2 regions of the Cellulosimicrobium sp. MI9406 genome follow, and region 2 is predicted to be linked to the other one. Evidence: riboswitches for the same ligand, from Rfam matches in the RefSeq annotation. Region 2 holds a riboswitch; the other holds the start of a gene.
The links. Region 2 has a riboswitch for thiamine pyrophosphate ahead of thiO (glycine oxidase ThiO). Riboswitches for the same ligand answer to the same signal wherever they lie in the genome.
Positions count from the first base shown of each region.

Region 1 (7,653 bases), on a different contig from region 2:
GTCCCCGGCAGCGCGCGCACCTCACCGTCGCGCGGGCCGCGGCCGGGGCGCGCCAGGCGAACCGTCGGGCGCGCGGTCGCGGCGCGCCCCAGCCCGACCGCACCACGGGCGACCCGCTCGCCGCACCTGCCGCGGCCCTCGCCGTGTACGCCGGCCCGGGGTGGACGGCGGACGCGCTGCACCTCGTCGAGTCCGACCTCGGCGACGCGTCCGGGCACCCGGTGCACCGGACGCTGCGGACCCTGCCGCTCGGACCCGCCGGGCGGTGAGCGCCGCCGTCGTCCGGGTCCTGCCGGGTCGGCCTGTGCGAGGATGGGGCGCATGAGCCTGCGCGGTGGTCGTCGATTTCCCGGGCCCGTCACGGGCCCGCGCGACTGACGCGTGCTCCCCGCCCGCCTCGTGGCGGGACGGGTCCTGGCCCGGACGGGCGCCCTAGAATGACGGCGACGCGCGCACGCGCGCGCCCCGCACGCCCCGCCCCGAGCGGCGCGTGCCGCGGGTCGACGCCGGCCGTCGTCCGCTCCCCGCAGTCCCGCCCTCGCCAGGAAGGCACGCATGTCCAGCCCTGACGCCGACGTCGTCACCCCCCACGCGGGCGACGGCGGACCGGACACTCCCGCCGCCCCCTCCCCGCTCGACGCCGACGCGCTCCAGCGCGCGCTCGACGCCGCGCTGGCCGCCGTCGCCGCTGCGGGCGACCTCGACGCGCTCAAGCGCGTGCGCACCGAGCACGCGGGCGACCGCAGCCCGCTCGCGCTCGCGAACCGCCAGATCGGGTCTCTCGCCCCCGCGGACAAGAAGACCGCGGGCAAGGTCCTCGGCCCGCTGCGCGGCCGGCTCAACCAGGCCCTCGCCGCGCGCCAGGCCGAGCTCGAGGCCGAGCGCGACGAGCGCGTCCTCGTCGAGGAGGCCGTGGACGTCACGCTGCCCGTGGACCGCGTCCCCGCGGGCGCGCGGCACCCGCTCGAGACGCTGCAGGAGCGCGTCGCGGACTTCTTCGTCGGCATGGGCTGGGAGATCGCGGAGGGCCCCGAGGTCGAGGCGGAGTGGTTCAACTTCGACGCCCTGAACTTCGGAGTGGACCACCCCGCGCGCCAGATGCAGGACACGTTCTACGTCGCCGGCCCGGACGGCGAGGACGGCGCGGAGCCGTCGAACCTCGTGCTGCGCACCCACACGTCGCCGGTCCAGGCCCGCTCGCTGCTCGAGCGCGGCGTGCCGCTGTACGTGGCGTGCCCGGGCAAGACGTTCCGCACGGACGCGCTCGACGCGACGCACACGCCCGTCTTCCACCAGGTCGAGGGCCTGGCGATCGACAAGGGCCTGACCATGGCGCACCTGCTCGGCACGCTCGACGCGTTCGCGCGCGCGATGTTCGGACCCGACGCGCGCACGCGCCTGCGGCCCGCGTACTTCCCGTTCACCGAGCCGAGCGCCGAGATGGACCTGTGGTTCCCCCAGAAGAAGGGCGGCCCGGGCTGGATCGAGTGGGGCGGCTGCGGCATGGTCAACCCGAACGTGCTGCGCTCCGTCGGGGTCGACCCCGACGAGTACTCGGGCTTCGCGTTCGGCATGGGCATCGAGCGCACGCTCATGCTGCGCCACGGGATCGCGGACATGCACGACATGGTGGAGGGCGACGTGCGCTTCTCCGCCCAGTTCGGAACGGAGATCTGATGCCGTACGTCGCCATCGACTGGCTGGGCGACCACGTCGAGCTGCCCGCGGGGCTCACCGCCGAGCGGCTCGCCGCCGACCTCGTCCGCGTCGGCCTGGAGGAGGAGGCGATCCACGGCGCGGCCGTGACGGGTCCCCTCGTCGTCGGGCGCGTCCTGGAGATGACGCCCGAGCCGCAGAAGAACGGCAAGACGATCAACTGGTGCCTGGTCGACGTCGGGCCGGAGCACAACGCCGCCGAGATCAAGGGCGTCGAGCCGGCCGACGTGCCGGCGGGTGGAGCGCGCGGGATCGTGTGCGGCGCGCACAACTTCGCGCCGGGCGACCTCGTCGTCGTCGCGCTGCCGGGCTCCGTCCTGCCCGGTCCGTTCCCCATCGCGAGCCGCAAGACGTACGGGCACGTGTCCGACGGCATGATCTGCTCGCAGCGCGAGCTCGGCCTCGGCGAGGACCACGACGGCATCATCGTGCTGCCGCGGCTCGGGTACGCGGCCGAGGACCTCACCCCGGGGCAGGACGCGGTCGCGCTGCTCGGGCTCGGCGACGAGGTGCTCGAGATCAACGTGACGCCCGACCGCGGGTACGCGTTCTCCTACCGCGGTGTCGCGCGCGAGTTCTCGCACTCGACGGGCGCGCGCTTCACGGACCCGGGCCTGCCCGGCTCCCTGCCCACGCCCCCGCCCGCGGCGACGCCCGACGGCTTCCCCGTCGAGGTCGACGACGCGGCTCCGGTCCACGGCGTCGTCGGGTGCGACCGGTTCGTCACGCGCGTCGTGCGCGGGCTCGACCCCGCGGCGCAGACGCCCGCGTGGATGCAGCGCCGCCTCACGGCGTCGGGCATGCGGCCCATCTCGCTCGCGGTCGACGTGACGAACTACGTCATGCTCGACCTCGGGCAGCCGCTGCACGCGTACGACCTCGAGAAGGTCGCGGCCCCCGTCGTGGTGCGGCGCGCCGCCCCGGGCGAGCGGCTCACGACGCTCGACGACGTGGACCGCGCGCTCGACCCGGAGGACCTGCTCATCACCGACAGCCCCGACGGTGCACGCGGCGCGCGCGTGCTGGGTCTCGCCGGCGTCATGGGCGGTGCCTCCTCGGAGGTCGGGCCGGAGACGACGGCGGTGCTCGTCGAGGCCGCCCACTTCGACCCCGTGACGGTCGCGCGCACGTCGCGCCGCCACAAGCTGTCGAGCGAGGCCGCGAAGCGGTTCGAGCGCGGCGTGGACCCGCTGCTGCCCGCGGTCGCGGCGCAGCGCGTCGTCGACCTGCTCGTCGAGCTGGGCGGCGGGACCGCCGACCCGGCCGTCAGCGACCTCGACCGCGTGACCGCGCCCACCCCGATCCACCTGCCCGTCGGCGAGGCCGAGCGTCTCGTCGGCGTGCCGTACACGCTCGAGCAGGTCGTCGGGACGCTCGGGGCGATCGGGTGCGCGGTCGACGCGGACGACGCCGCCGCGACGGGCGTCGTCGTCGTGACCCCGCCGTCGTGGCGCCCCGACCTCACCGAGCCGGCCGAGCTGGTCGAGGAGGTCGCGCGCCTCGTCGGGTACGACGAGATCCCGTCGGTGCTCCCCTCGGCGCCCGGCGGCCGCGGGCTCACGCGCGAGCAGCGCGTGCGCCGGTCGGTCGCCCGCGCGCTCGCCGAGCACGGGTTCGTCGAGACGCTGAGCTACCCGTTCGTCGGCGAGGGCGAGCTCGACGCGCTGCGGATCCCCGCGGACGACGAGCGCCGCCGGGCGCTGCGCCTGCTCAACCCGCTGGCCGACGACCGCCCCCTGATGCGCACGGACGTGCTGAGCACGCTCCTGGAGACCACGCGCCGCAACGTGGGCCGCGGGCTCGGGGACGTCGCCGTGTTCGAGGTCGGCCTCGTGACGCACCCGCGCCCGGGCGCCCCGGCCGCGCCGTCGCTGCCCGGCGGGGTGCGTCCCTCCGACGACGACCTCGCCGCGATCGAGGCCGCGCTCCCGGCGCAGCCGCGCCACGTCGCGGGCGTCCTGGTCGGTCGTCGCGAGCGGGCGGGCTGGTGGGGCTCCGGCCGGCCGGCGGACTGGACGGACGCGCTCGACGCGGCGCGCCTGGTCGCGGACCGCGCCGGTCTGCGGGGGGACGACGCCGTGCGCGTGGTCGCCGACACCGCGCGGGCCCCGTTCCACCCGGGCCGCTGCGCGCGCCTCGAGCTCGCCGACGGGACGGTCGTCGGGCACGCGGGCGAGCTGCACCCCAAGGTGCTCGAGAACGTCGGCCTGCCCGCCCGCTCCGTGGCGTTCGAGCTCGACCTGTCGGCGCTCGTCGCGGGTGCGTCCGACGAGCCCGTCCAGGCGACCCCGGTCTCCGGGTTCCCGGCGGCGAAGGAGGACCTCGCGTTCGTCGTCGCCGCCGACGTGCCGGCCGAGGCGCTGCGCGCCGCGGTCGTCGAGGGCGCCGGCGAGCTCGCGGAGGAGGTCGTGCTGTTCGACGTCTTCACGGGCGAGCAGGTGGGCGCCGGGCGCAAGTCGCTCGCGTTCTCGCTGCGGCTGCGCGCCGCGGACCGCACCCTCACCGCCGACGACGTCGCGCGGGTCCGGGAGGGCGCCGTGGCCGCCGCGCGCGAGCGCGTCGGGGCGGAGCTGCGCGCATGAGCGGCGCACCGAGGCAGGGCGCGACGCCGGACGTGGCGCCCGCGCGCACCGCGCTCGTCACCGGGGCGTCGCGCGGCATCGGCCGCGCGGTCGCCGTCGGGCTCGCCGCGTCCGGTCTCGACGTCGCGCTCCTCGCACGCGACGCGGGCCGGCTCGCCGGGGTGGCCGACGAGATCGCCGCGCTCGACGGCGCGGGCCGGGCCGTCGTCGTCACGGCGGACGTGACCGACGCGGCGGCGGTGGCCGCGGCCGTCCGCGAGGCCGAGGCCACGCTCGGGAGCGTGGACCTGCTCGTCAACAACGCGGGCCGGGTCGACGCCGAGGTGCCGCTCTGGGAGGCGGACCCCGACGAGTGGTGGGCCGTCCTGGAGACCAACGTGCGCGGGCCGTTCCTGCTCGCGCGCGCCGTCGTCCCCGGGATGCTCGCGCGCGGCGGCGGCCGCGTCGTCGACCTCAACAGCGGCGCGGGCTCGCACGACATGGAGGGCGCGAGCGCGTACAACGCGAGCAAGACGGCGCTCCTGCGTCTCGGGGCGAACCTCCACCGCTCGGGCCACGCGCTCGGGCTGCGGACCTTCGAGGTGTCGCCGGGCGTCGTGCAGACCGACATGACGGCGTCCATGGTCATGCACGAGGGCCGCACGGAGTGGACGCCCGTCGAGCGCACGGTCGAGATGGTCGTCGCGATCGCCCGCGGCGAGCTCGACGCGTTCTCGGGGTCGTTCGTGCGCGTGACGCACGACTCGCCCGGGTCGCTCCGCGCGGCCGCCCAGGAGGCCGCCCGCGCGGGCGTCGCGCTGCCCGGTCCCGACGGCCGTCGGCTGCGCGTCACGCGCTGGGGCTCCGACGACCCGATGCCGGGGGAGCTCCCCGCCCGCTGAGCGCACGCGCCCCGCACGGCCGACGCCGCCCGACCCCCCGGTCGGGCGGCGTCCGTGCGTCCGGGCACCGGGTCACAGCGGGACGCACGCGTCCCGGTCGACCCACACGTGCCACAGGCCCCGCTCGGGGTGCTCGTACTCGAACGCCACGAGGCCGCCCGCGTCGTGCGTGACGACGCCCGTGAGCACGACCCGCCGGCCGTCGCGGTCGTACGTCGTGCAGAGGGCGGGCACCTGGACCGGGACGGGCGCGTCCGGCAGGAAGGGGCGGGTCGCGGGGGCGACGTGCTGCGTCATACCCGGAAAGACGCGCGCACGCGCGTCGTCTCACGCGTCGGGGCGGGTGAAAAGCGCACGGGTCGCCGCGTAGCATGGCCCGCGACACGGGGTGCCCCGCACCGGGGCTGAGATGAGACCCGTCGAACCTGATCTGGCTCGTACCAGCGAAGGGATGTCCGCGCGATGACGCTCGCCCTGCCTCGGCACACCTCCGACCCGGCCTCCGCTCCCGCGGACCGTGACCGCCGGCCCGACCCGGGCCGTCGGCCCGACCCGGCACCGTCCCGCCCCCGCGTCCTCTCCGTCGCGGGGACCGACCCGACCGGCGGCGCCGGGATCCAGGCCGACCTCAAGGCGTTCTGCGCGCACGGCGCCTACGGCATGGCCGTCACCACGGCGCTCGTCGCGCAGAACACCCACGGCGTACGGTCGGTGCACGTCCCCGGGCCGGCGTTCCTGCGCGCGCAGCTCGACGCCGTGTCCGACGACGTCGAGGTCGACGCCGTGAAGATCGGCATGGTCGCGGACGAGGCGAACGCCCGCGCCGTCGGGGAGTGGCTCGACGACCTCGCCGCGGCGCGCGCCGCCGCGGGTGCTCCGCGGCCCTGGGTCGTCCTGGACCCGGTGATGGTCGCGACGTCCGGCCACCGCCTGCTCGACGCGGGTGCGGAGCAGGCCGTGCGCGACCTCGCGGCGCGCGCCGACGTCGTCACGCCGAACCTGCCCGAGCTCGGCGTCCTCGGCGGGCAGGAGCCCGCGACGACGTGGGACGACGCCCTGCGCCAGGCGACGCAGTACGCGACCGCGAGCGACGCCGTCGTGCTGCTCAAGGGCGGTCACCTCAGCGGACGCACGTCGCCCGACGCGCTCGTCGTCCCCGCGCCCGGGCCGACGACGGGCCGCGCGCCGGGGGCGCCCACCGTCACGACGTTCGACGCCGAGCGCATCGACACGCCCCACACCCACGGCACGGGGTGCTCGCTCTCGGCGGCGCTCGCGGCGCTGCGACCGCAGCGCGCGAGCTGGGAGGAAGCGACCCGCGAGGCGAAGGAGTGGCTCACGGGCGCGCTGCGCGCCGGCGCCGCGCTGCGGGTGGGGACGGGCCGGGGGCCCGTGGACCACCTGCACCGCTCGGCGCCCGTGCGGCGGGGCTGAGCCCGGGTCGACCGGCCGAGCCCGGGCTGCGACGTGCCTGACCCCGGCCCGCGGGGCGCGCTCAGGCCGTGGGGCGGCTCGCTGCGTGGTCGGCCGTGGGGCCGACTCCGCGGTCGGTGTCGAGGTCGGCCAGCGCGTCGCGGAGCACGGCGAGCGTCGCGCGCGCGACGGCGAGGCGCTGCGCGGGCGGGGCGTCCGCGGGCCGCGTCGTCACCTTGGCGCCGACGAGCGGGACCGGCCCGGCCGCGGCGAGGAACTCGCGCACCTCGGCCGGGCCGAGCATCGACTCGTCCGGGCCGGGGAGCGCGGGGTCCGGGCCGTGGGGCGGCACGTGCGCGTCCGCCCACGGCGCACCCCACCGGCCGGGCCGGCCGGCGGCACCGGAGAGCATCGCGCTCGCGAGGAGGCCTGCGCCGGCGGCCGCCCGCGCGTGCTCGACGGGCGTCGCGGCGCTGCGCCCCTCGATGGCGGACCGGCCCCAGTTGAGCCCGACGTGCAGGGGGTGGCCGGTGTCCCGGGCCGCGCGCGCGACGGCCGCGATCTCGTCGTCGAGCGCGAGGAAGCCCTTCTCCGCGACGCCCCACGGGCGGGGCGCGTCGCAGTGCTCCACCACGAGCGGCAGCCCGGCGGGCGCGACGGCGGCCAGCTCGGTGAGGCTGCGCGCGAGCGCCGCGCCGGAGCCGCGGCCGGGACCGGGCGCGGACTGGAGCTCGACCGCGACGACGCGCCGTCGACCCTCCGCCTCGGCGAGCCGGGTCATGGCCGCGAGGACGCGCGCGACGCCGTCGACCGCCTCGCGCCGACCCTCCTCGTCGTCGGACGCGAGGCCGTAGGAGCGGTCGGCCGCGGCGCGGCGGGCCGTCGCGGCGACCGTCGTCGGCAGCAGCGCCCAGTGCGGCGGCAGCGCGGCCGCGGTCGTCGCGAGCGCGTCCGCGTCGTCCGGGTCGACGGGGTGCTCGAGGCCGTCGAGGCCGTCCTCGTCGAGGGCGGCGTACCAGCCGCCCGGGTCGGGGACGCCGGCGAGGGCATAGGCGCCGAGC
Region 1 covers NZ_JALIZI010000007.1:17,094-24,746, reverse strand. The annotation lists gene thpR (RNA 2',3'-cyclic phosphodiesterase) at 1-269, shown strand, start outside; gene pheS (phenylalanine--tRNA ligase subunit alpha) at 556-1,677, shown strand; gene pheT (phenylalanine--tRNA ligase subunit beta) at 1,677-4,298, shown strand; gene MT994_RS13745 (SDR family oxidoreductase) at 4,295-5,179, shown strand; gene MT994_RS13740 (hypothetical protein) at 5,252-5,476, opposite strand; TPP riboswitch at 5,554-5,648, shown strand; gene thiD (bifunctional hydroxymethylpyrimidine kinase/phosphomethylpyrimidine kinase) at 5,642-6,613, shown strand; gene MT994_RS13730 (DUF4862 family protein) at 6,675-7,653, opposite strand, start outside.
Region 1: it holds a riboswitch for thiamine pyrophosphate, as region 2 does, so the genes downstream of both, thiD (bifunctional hydroxymethylpyrimidine kinase/phosphomethylpyrimidine kinase) here and thiO (glycine oxidase ThiO) in region 2, are expected to answer to the same signal.

Region 2 (7,653 bases):
CGGGCCGCGGCGGCGATCGCCTCGATGTTGCGCGGGTTGAGGATGCCGAGCCCCGTGCCGATCGGTGCCCCGAGGGGCATGACGGCGGCGCAGCCGACGTCCTCCAGCCGGCGCGCGAGGATCGGGTCGTCGTTCGTGTAGGGCAGCACGACGAACCCGTCGCGCACGAGCTGGTCCGCCGCCTCGACGAGGCCGACCGGGTCGGGCAGGAGGGTCACGTCGTCGGCGATCACCTCGAGCTTGACCCACTCGGTACCGCACGCCTCGCGCGCGAGGTGCGCGGTGAGCACGGCCTCCCGCACCGAGAAGCACCCGGCGGTGTTGGGCAGCGCGCGGATACCGAGGCGGGCGAGCAGCGCCCAGATCCCCGCGTCGGGGCTCGCGTCCCCGCCGGCGCGGACGGCGACGCGTCGCATCGCGACGGTCGTGAGGGCGGTGCCCGACGCGACGAGCGCGTCCTCGAGCGTGAGCAGGTTCGCGGCCCCGCCGGTGCCCATGACGAGGCGCGACCCGATCAGGGTGCCGGCGACGACGAGCGGGTCGTCGGCGCCGGTCGGCCCGCTCGCGGTGGCGGGGGAGACGTCGGTCGTGGTCATGGGTCCTCCTCAGCCGCCCTGGACGGCGGTGACGATCTCGATGCGGTCCCCGGGCGCGACGACGGTCGTCGCCCAGGCGCCGCGCGGCACGACGGCGTCCCCGACGGCCACCGCGACGCCCTGCGGCGTGCCGTCGGCGACGTAGGCGGGGACGAGCGCGGCGACGAGCCGCTCCAGGTCGACGTCGCCGTCGAGCGGGTACGGCTCGCCGTTGACGAGCGCGGTGGGTGCGGGTGCGGTCACGGGTCTCACCTCGGTGTCGTGGCGGTGCGGGCGAAGCGGTCGGTCCGGGCGGTGGCGAGGGCGGTCGCGACGTCGTCGCCGGGCTCGGTCCCGCCGAGCGCGAAGAGCCTGCCGAGCCCGGCGACGACGGCGTCGGCCGTGAGCGGGGCGAGCAGGATGCCGTTGCGGCCGTGCCCCGTCGCGAGGTGCAGCCCCGGGACGTCCGTCGGCCCGACGAGCGGGAGGTTGTCCGGGGTCGCGGGGCGGCCCCGCGGCGTCACCTCGACCAGCGCGGCCCCGTCGATCCCCGGCAGGAGGGCGCGCGCGTCCCGCAGGAGCGCGAAGACGCCGCCGGCGGTGGCGCGACGGTCGTCGGGGTTCTCCTCGGTGGTCGCCCCGACGACGACCTCCCGGTGCCCGGCGCGCGGCCCCGTCGGCTCGGCGTCGCGCGGCACGACGTACACCGGCCGACCCTGCACGAGCCCGCGCACGACGTGCTCGAGCGCGAGGTCCGGGCCCGCGTCGAGCCGCAGCGTCTGACCCTTCACCGGGCGCGTGGGCACGACGACGCCCGGCACGCCCGCGAGCAGGGCGCCCGACTGCCAGCCCGCCGCGACGACGACCGCACCCGCGCGGTGGAGCCGGCCCGCGTCGTCGTGCACGCCGACCACGCGCCCGGCATCGAGCGCGAGCCGGGTCGCGGCCGCGCGGACGACGCGGGTCCCGGCGGCCGAGCCCGCGCCCGCGGTGTCGCGTCCGACGACCGCCGCGAGCAGCGCGGCGTGCGTCGCGCGCGGGTCGACGGCGTGGTCCGCGGGGGCCCACGCCGCCCCGGCGACGCGCGGGCCCAGGTACGGCTCGCGTCGGCGCGCGTCGGCGACGGTGAGCTCGTGCGACGCGAGACCGTGCGCGGCGTGCAGCGCGAGGACGCGGCGGAGCAGCGCGAGGTCGTCCGCGTCGTAGGCGAGGGTGAGCGTCCCGGCGGTCCGCAGCCCGACGTCCGCCCCCGTCGCCGCGCGCAGGTCCGCGGCGAACGCCGGCCACGCCGCGGCGGCCGCGAGGTGGAGCCGCAGGGCGGCCTCCTCCCCGAAGTCGGCCTCGGTCACCGGCGCGAGCATCCCCGCGGCGGCATGCGTCGCGCCCGCGCCCGGCGTCGGGTCGAGCACCGTGACGGTCAGGCCCGCGCGCGCCGCGCGCCACGCGACGGCGAGACCCACGATCCCGCCCCCCACGACGACGACGTCACGCGCGCCGTCGGGCACGACGGAGCCACCCGCGGACGGGTGGACGGACAGGCTCATGTGCGCTCCCTTCGCTGGCATGACCCAGATCAGGTTCGACGGTCGGCGGCGACGCCCTCTCAGCCCCGTGCGGGGCTCCCGTGCTGTCGGCCACAGTACCTCCTGCCGTGGGCCCGCCGAGGCTAGGCTCCCGCGGGTGAGCTCCGAGACCTCCACCACCCCGGCCACTCCCACCCCGTCGGCGGGGGACGCCGCACGCGCCCGGCTCGCCGACGCGCGGCTCTACCTCTGCACGGACGCGCGCGAGGAGCGCGGCGACTTCGAGGACTTCCTGCGGGCGGCGCTCGCGGGCGGGGTGGACGTCGTGCAGCTCCGCGACAAGACGCTCGACGTCGCGCGCGAGCTCGAGCTCCAGGAGGTCGTCGCGCGGGTCGCGACGGAGCACGGCGCGCTGTGGGCCGTGAACGACCGGGCGGACGTGGCGTCGGTCACGGGGGCGCCGGTCGTGCACATGGGCCAGGGCGACCTGCCGGTCCCGGCGGTGCGGGCGCTGCTGGGCGCGGGGCCCGTGCTCGGCCGGTCCACGCACTCGGCCGCGCAGGCGGCCGCGGCGGAGGCCGACCCGGCGGTGGACTACTTCTGCGTGGGCCCGCTGTGGGCGACCCCGACGAAGCCGGGGCGGGCCGCCGTCGGCCTCGACCTGCTGCGCGACGTCGCGGCGACCCGGCCCGCGACGCCCTGGTTCGCGATCGGCGGGATCGACGCGGACCGGCTCGACGCGGTCCTCGACGCGGGCGCGACCCGGATCGTGGTGGTGCGCGCGATCACGGCGGCGAGCGACCCGGAGGCGGCCGCCCGCGCCCTGCGCGAGCGGGTCGCGGCGCGCGCCGAGGCGCGCACCGACGCCTGAGACGCGGGACGAGCCCCGCCGCACGGCGACTATCCTGGACGGGTGACGTCACCCGCCACCGCTCCCGACACCCCCACCACCGCCGAGGTGGCCTCGACCCCGCGGCCCGTGCTCGTCGTCGACTTCGGCGCCCAGTACGCGCAGCTCATCGCGCGCCGCGTGCGCGAGGCCAAGGTCTACTCCGAGATCGTGCCGCACACCTTCACGGTCGAGCAGATGCTCGCGAAGGACCCGGCCGCGATCATCCTCTCGGGCGGCCCCTCGTCCGTGTACGCGACGGGTGCCCCGTTCGTCGACCCGGCGCTGTTCGAGGCCGGCGTGCCCGTCATGGGCATCTGCTACGGCTTCCAGGCCATGGCGAAGGCGCTCGGCGGCGAGGTCGCCCAGACGGGCCTGCGCGAGTACGGCGGCACCGAGGTCGAGGTGTGCGCCGCGGGCGTGCTGCTCGACGGCACGCCGCAGAACCAGACCACGTGGATGAGCCACGGCGACGCCGTGCACCGCGCGCCCGAGGGCTTCGAGGTCCTCGCGACGTCGTCGGGCTCGCCGGTCGCCGCGTTCGAGGACCGCGAGCGTCGCCTCTACGGCGTGCAGTGGCACCCGGAGGTCAAGCACTCCGCGCACGGCCAGACGGTGCTGGAGCACTTCCTGTACGACGGCGCGGGCCTCGCCCCGGACTGGACGCCCGGCAACGTCATCGCGGACCAGGTCGCGGCGATCCGCGCCCAGGTCGGCGACGCGCGCGTCATCTGCGCGCTCTCGGGCGGCGTGGACTCCGCCGTCGCCGCGGCGCTCGTGCAGCGCGCGGTGGGCGACCAGCTCACGTGCGTGCACGTGGACCACGGGCTGATGCGCGCGGGCGAGGTGGAGCAGATCGAGCGCGACTTCGTCGCGGCGACGGGCGTCAACCTCGTGATCCGTGACGAGAAGGAGCGGTTCCTCACCGCGCTCGCCGGGCACAGCGACCCGGAGACGAAGCGCAAGATCATCGGCCGCGAGTTCATCCGCGTGTTCGAGGACGCGGCGCGCCAGATCGTCGAGGACGCGGGCGAGCACGGGGCCGAGGTGAAGTTCCTCGTGCAGGGCACGCTCTACCCGGACGTCGTCGAGTCCGGCGGCGGCGAGGGCGCGGCGAACATCAAGAGCCACCACAACGTCGGCGGCCTGCCCGACGACCTGCAGTTCTCGCTCGTCGAGCCGCTGCGCACCCTGTTCAAGGACGAGGTCCGCGCGGTCGGCCGCGAGCTCGGCGTGCCCGAGGAGATCGTCGCGCGCCAGCCGTTCCCGGGCCCCGGGCTCGGCATCCGCATCGTCGGCGAGGTCACGGCGGACCGCCTCGAGACGCTGCGCGCCGCCGACGCGATCGCGCGCGAGGAGCTGACGAAGGCGGGTCTGGACGACGAGATCTGGCAGTGCCCGGTCGTGCTGCTCGCCGACGTCCGCTCGGTCGGCGTCCAGGGCGACGGCCGCACCTACGGCCACCCGATCGTGCTGCGCCCCGTCTCGTCCGAGGACGCGATGACGGCCGACTGGACGCGCCTGCCCTACGACGTGCTGTCCGTCATCTCGACGCGCATCACCAACGAGGTCTCCGAGGTCAACCGCGTCGTGCTCGACGTGACGAGCAAGCCCCCGGGCACCATCGAGTGGGAGTGACCCCCTAGCGGGACGGACGGGCCCGACGATCCACGGCGATCGTCGCGGCCCGTTCGTATGCCCGCTCCACGTCGGCGAGCACGCGCGGCCAGCCCGCCGACGACGGCACGTCCCGGTTGTGGGCGACGATCCGGTCGAGCAGGCCGTCCTCGGTCGCGAGGCGCACGAGCGCGTCGGCGAGGCCGGCGTCGTCGTCCGCCACGAGCGCGTCGACGCCGTCGGTGAGGCGCTCCGCCACGCCCGACTGCGAGCGCGTGAGCACCGCCAGCCCGGCGGCCTGGCCCTCGAGCGCCGCGATGCCGAACGCCTCCTCGACGGCGGGCGCGGCGAACACGTCGGCGCGCGCGTAGAGCCGCTGGAGGCCCGTCGCGTCGAGGCGGCCGGGGAGCGACACGACCGACCCCAGCCCGTGCTCGGTGACGAAGCGCCGCGCGTCGGCCAGCTCGGGTCCGTCCCCGGCGAGCGTCACGTGCAGCGCCCCCTCGGGGAGGCGCGCGACGGCGTCGCGCACGACCTCGAGGAACGGCAGCACGCGCTTGCGGGGCGCGAACCGCGTCGCGGCCACGACGTGGACGGCCGAGCCCTCCATGCGGTCGGCGCGCTCGGTGCGCGGGACGCGCCACGCGTCGAGGTCGAGGCCGTTGTGCAGCACCACGACCTCGCCGTGGTCGCCGACGATGCGGCGCAGGGGAGCGGCGGTCAGCTCGCTCACGGCCGACCACAGCACGGGCCAGCGGGACCAGCGGACCACGCGGTCGAGCCCGGCGAACGCGCGCTCCGCGCCGCCCCAGACGCTGTGCACGGTGAGCACCGCGGGCAGCCCCGCGCGCACGACCGTCCGCAGCGACGCCTGGGTGGAGGGCGTCAGCACGCCCATGTGCAGGTGCACGACGTCGGGCCGGTCGGCGCGCAGGACCCGCGCCACGTGGTGCGGCGCGCGCGGGTGCACGGGGTAGCCGCCCGGGACGCGCGCGGCGAGCCGGTGCACCGTGACGGCACCGTCCCGCTCGGTCGACACGCCGTGCGCGCCGGGGCGCGCGGGCGTCGTGCAGACGACCGCGACGTCGTGACCGGCGGCCGCCTGCTGCTGCGCGAGCCGCGCGACCTGGGTCTCGATGCCGCCGAGCAGCGGCAGGTAGCAGTCGGTCAGGTGGGTGATGCGCACGGACCGCATCCTCCCATCCCGACCCTGGCGGGCCGCGCGGTCGTCGCCGCGCCCGCCCTGAGGTGCGCGTTCGCCGCGCGGTGGGCGTCTCCCGTCGCTACCGTGGGCCCCGTATGGGTGGTTCGACCGTCCCGTGACCGGCCCGCACCCGCGGGCGGTCTCGCGCGGGCGGCTGCAGGTGGGTCCTGACGAAGGGGAGAACGCGCCATGTCGAGCACCGTCACCGTCACACCGACGAAGGGGGCACGGGGCATCGGCCTCGTGTCGATCATCGCGGGCATCATCCTTCTCCTCGCGGGCATCGGCACATGGATCGTCGTGTCGAACCAGCTGTCCGCCGAGGAGATCACCGTCTCCGACGACGCGTCGTTCCTCGCGGGGCGCCACGTCAACGGGCCGCTCACCGCGTACGCGCAGGCCGAGGTCATCAACAAGCACGCCCTCGAGGCGAGCGACGGCAAGACCTACGCCGAGCTCGACCAGGACGACCCCACGCGCCAGACCGTCATGACGGCCTCGTTCCTGCGCGCGTCGCTGTTCACGTCCGTCGTCGCGTTCGGGGTGTGCGCGCTCGTCATCGGGCTGGGCATCCTGTTCATCCTCGTCGGCATCGCGCTCCGGCGGCTCGCGGGCGGGCCGAGCGTCGCCGTCGAGACCCCGGGCGGCTACTCGTCGTCGGGCGACCTGTCGGACGCCGGTCGGCACGCCGCACCCGCGCACGCCGCGCCGGGGCATGTCGAGCCGTCGCCGACGGCGCCTCCGGTGCGTCCCGAGCCGACGTCCCCGGGCCGCCCCTCCGCGCTCTCGACCCCCGGCGCCGAGGCCCGCGCGGCCGCTCCCGGCACGACGGCGACGCCCGTCGAGCCGACCGGTGCCGCCGGTACGGGCACGCCGAGCGCACCGGGCTCCTCGCCCGCGGCCTCGCCCGACACCCCGACGACGACGACCGGGCCGACCACGCCCGAGCACCGGGCCGACGGCCCGACGCGGCGGGGCGACGAGCCGACCCCCTGACCGTCCCGGCAGCCCGTCCGGGCGCCGAGGACCCGCTCCCACCGGGTCGCACCGGGGAGAGCGTGCGGGGCGGCGTCGCTCGGGCACACCGAGGGCCGTGGCACGACGTGCCGCGGCCCTCGGCGTACCCGGAGGTCCCGGTGCGGCTCAGCCTCGACGGCGTCGTGCCCCGGAGACGATCGACCCGACGACGAGCGTGACGCCCGCCGCGGCGAGCACGACGATCGTCGCGAGCCCTAGGTCGACCCGGGCACCGAGCGCGGCCGCGAGCACCACGACGGCGAAGGCGACGATGACGAAGCCCCACACGATCGTGGCGACGCGCGGGCCGCGCCGCGGGAGCGGGCCGGGGTCCGCGCCCGCGCCGGGCGCCCCGCCCGTGGACGACGGGTCGGCGCCCGACGCCGTCGGGGCCGCGCCGTAGAGCGGCGCACCAGTCGACGGGGCACCGACGGGCGGCGCACCGACGGGCGGCGCGTCGGCGGACGGACCGTCGACCGACAGCGGGTCGGCCGGCGGCATGGCGGGCAGCGGCGTCGTGGCGCCGACGTCGGTCAGCGGTGCCGCGGCCGGGAGCGGGGTCGTCGCGCGGGCGTCGGCCGCGGGCGTCACGGCGGGGAGCGGGACCGTCGCGTCCGTCCCGGACGCCTCCCGGCGTTCCTGCTGCTGAGCCGGCTCGGGGCCCTGCGTGGGTGCGGGGTCGAACAGCTCGTCCCCGAGCGGCCGCGTGTCGTCGTCGCGGCGGTTCTCGTCGTTCATCAGTCCTCCTCGATCGTGACCTGGCCGGCGCCGACCTCGACCTGCAGCACGAGCAGCGGGTCGTCGCCCGCCTGAACCTCGTCGTTGTCG
Region 2 covers NZ_JALIZI010000004.1:152,284-159,936, forward strand. The annotation lists gene MT994_RS08880 (thiazole synthase) at 1-596, opposite strand, end outside; gene thiS (sulfur carrier protein ThiS) at 606-839, opposite strand; gene thiO (glycine oxidase ThiO) at 845-2,119, opposite strand; TPP riboswitch at 2,109-2,211, opposite strand; gene thiE (thiamine phosphate synthase) at 2,256-2,969, shown strand; gene guaA (glutamine-hydrolyzing GMP synthase) at 3,012-4,625, shown strand; gene MT994_RS08905 (glycosyltransferase family 4 protein) at 4,630-5,790, opposite strand; gene MT994_RS08910 (hypothetical protein) at 5,998-6,804, shown strand; gene MT994_RS08915 (hypothetical protein) at 6,952-7,563, opposite strand; gene MT994_RS08920 (PspC domain-containing protein) at 7,563-7,653, opposite strand, start outside.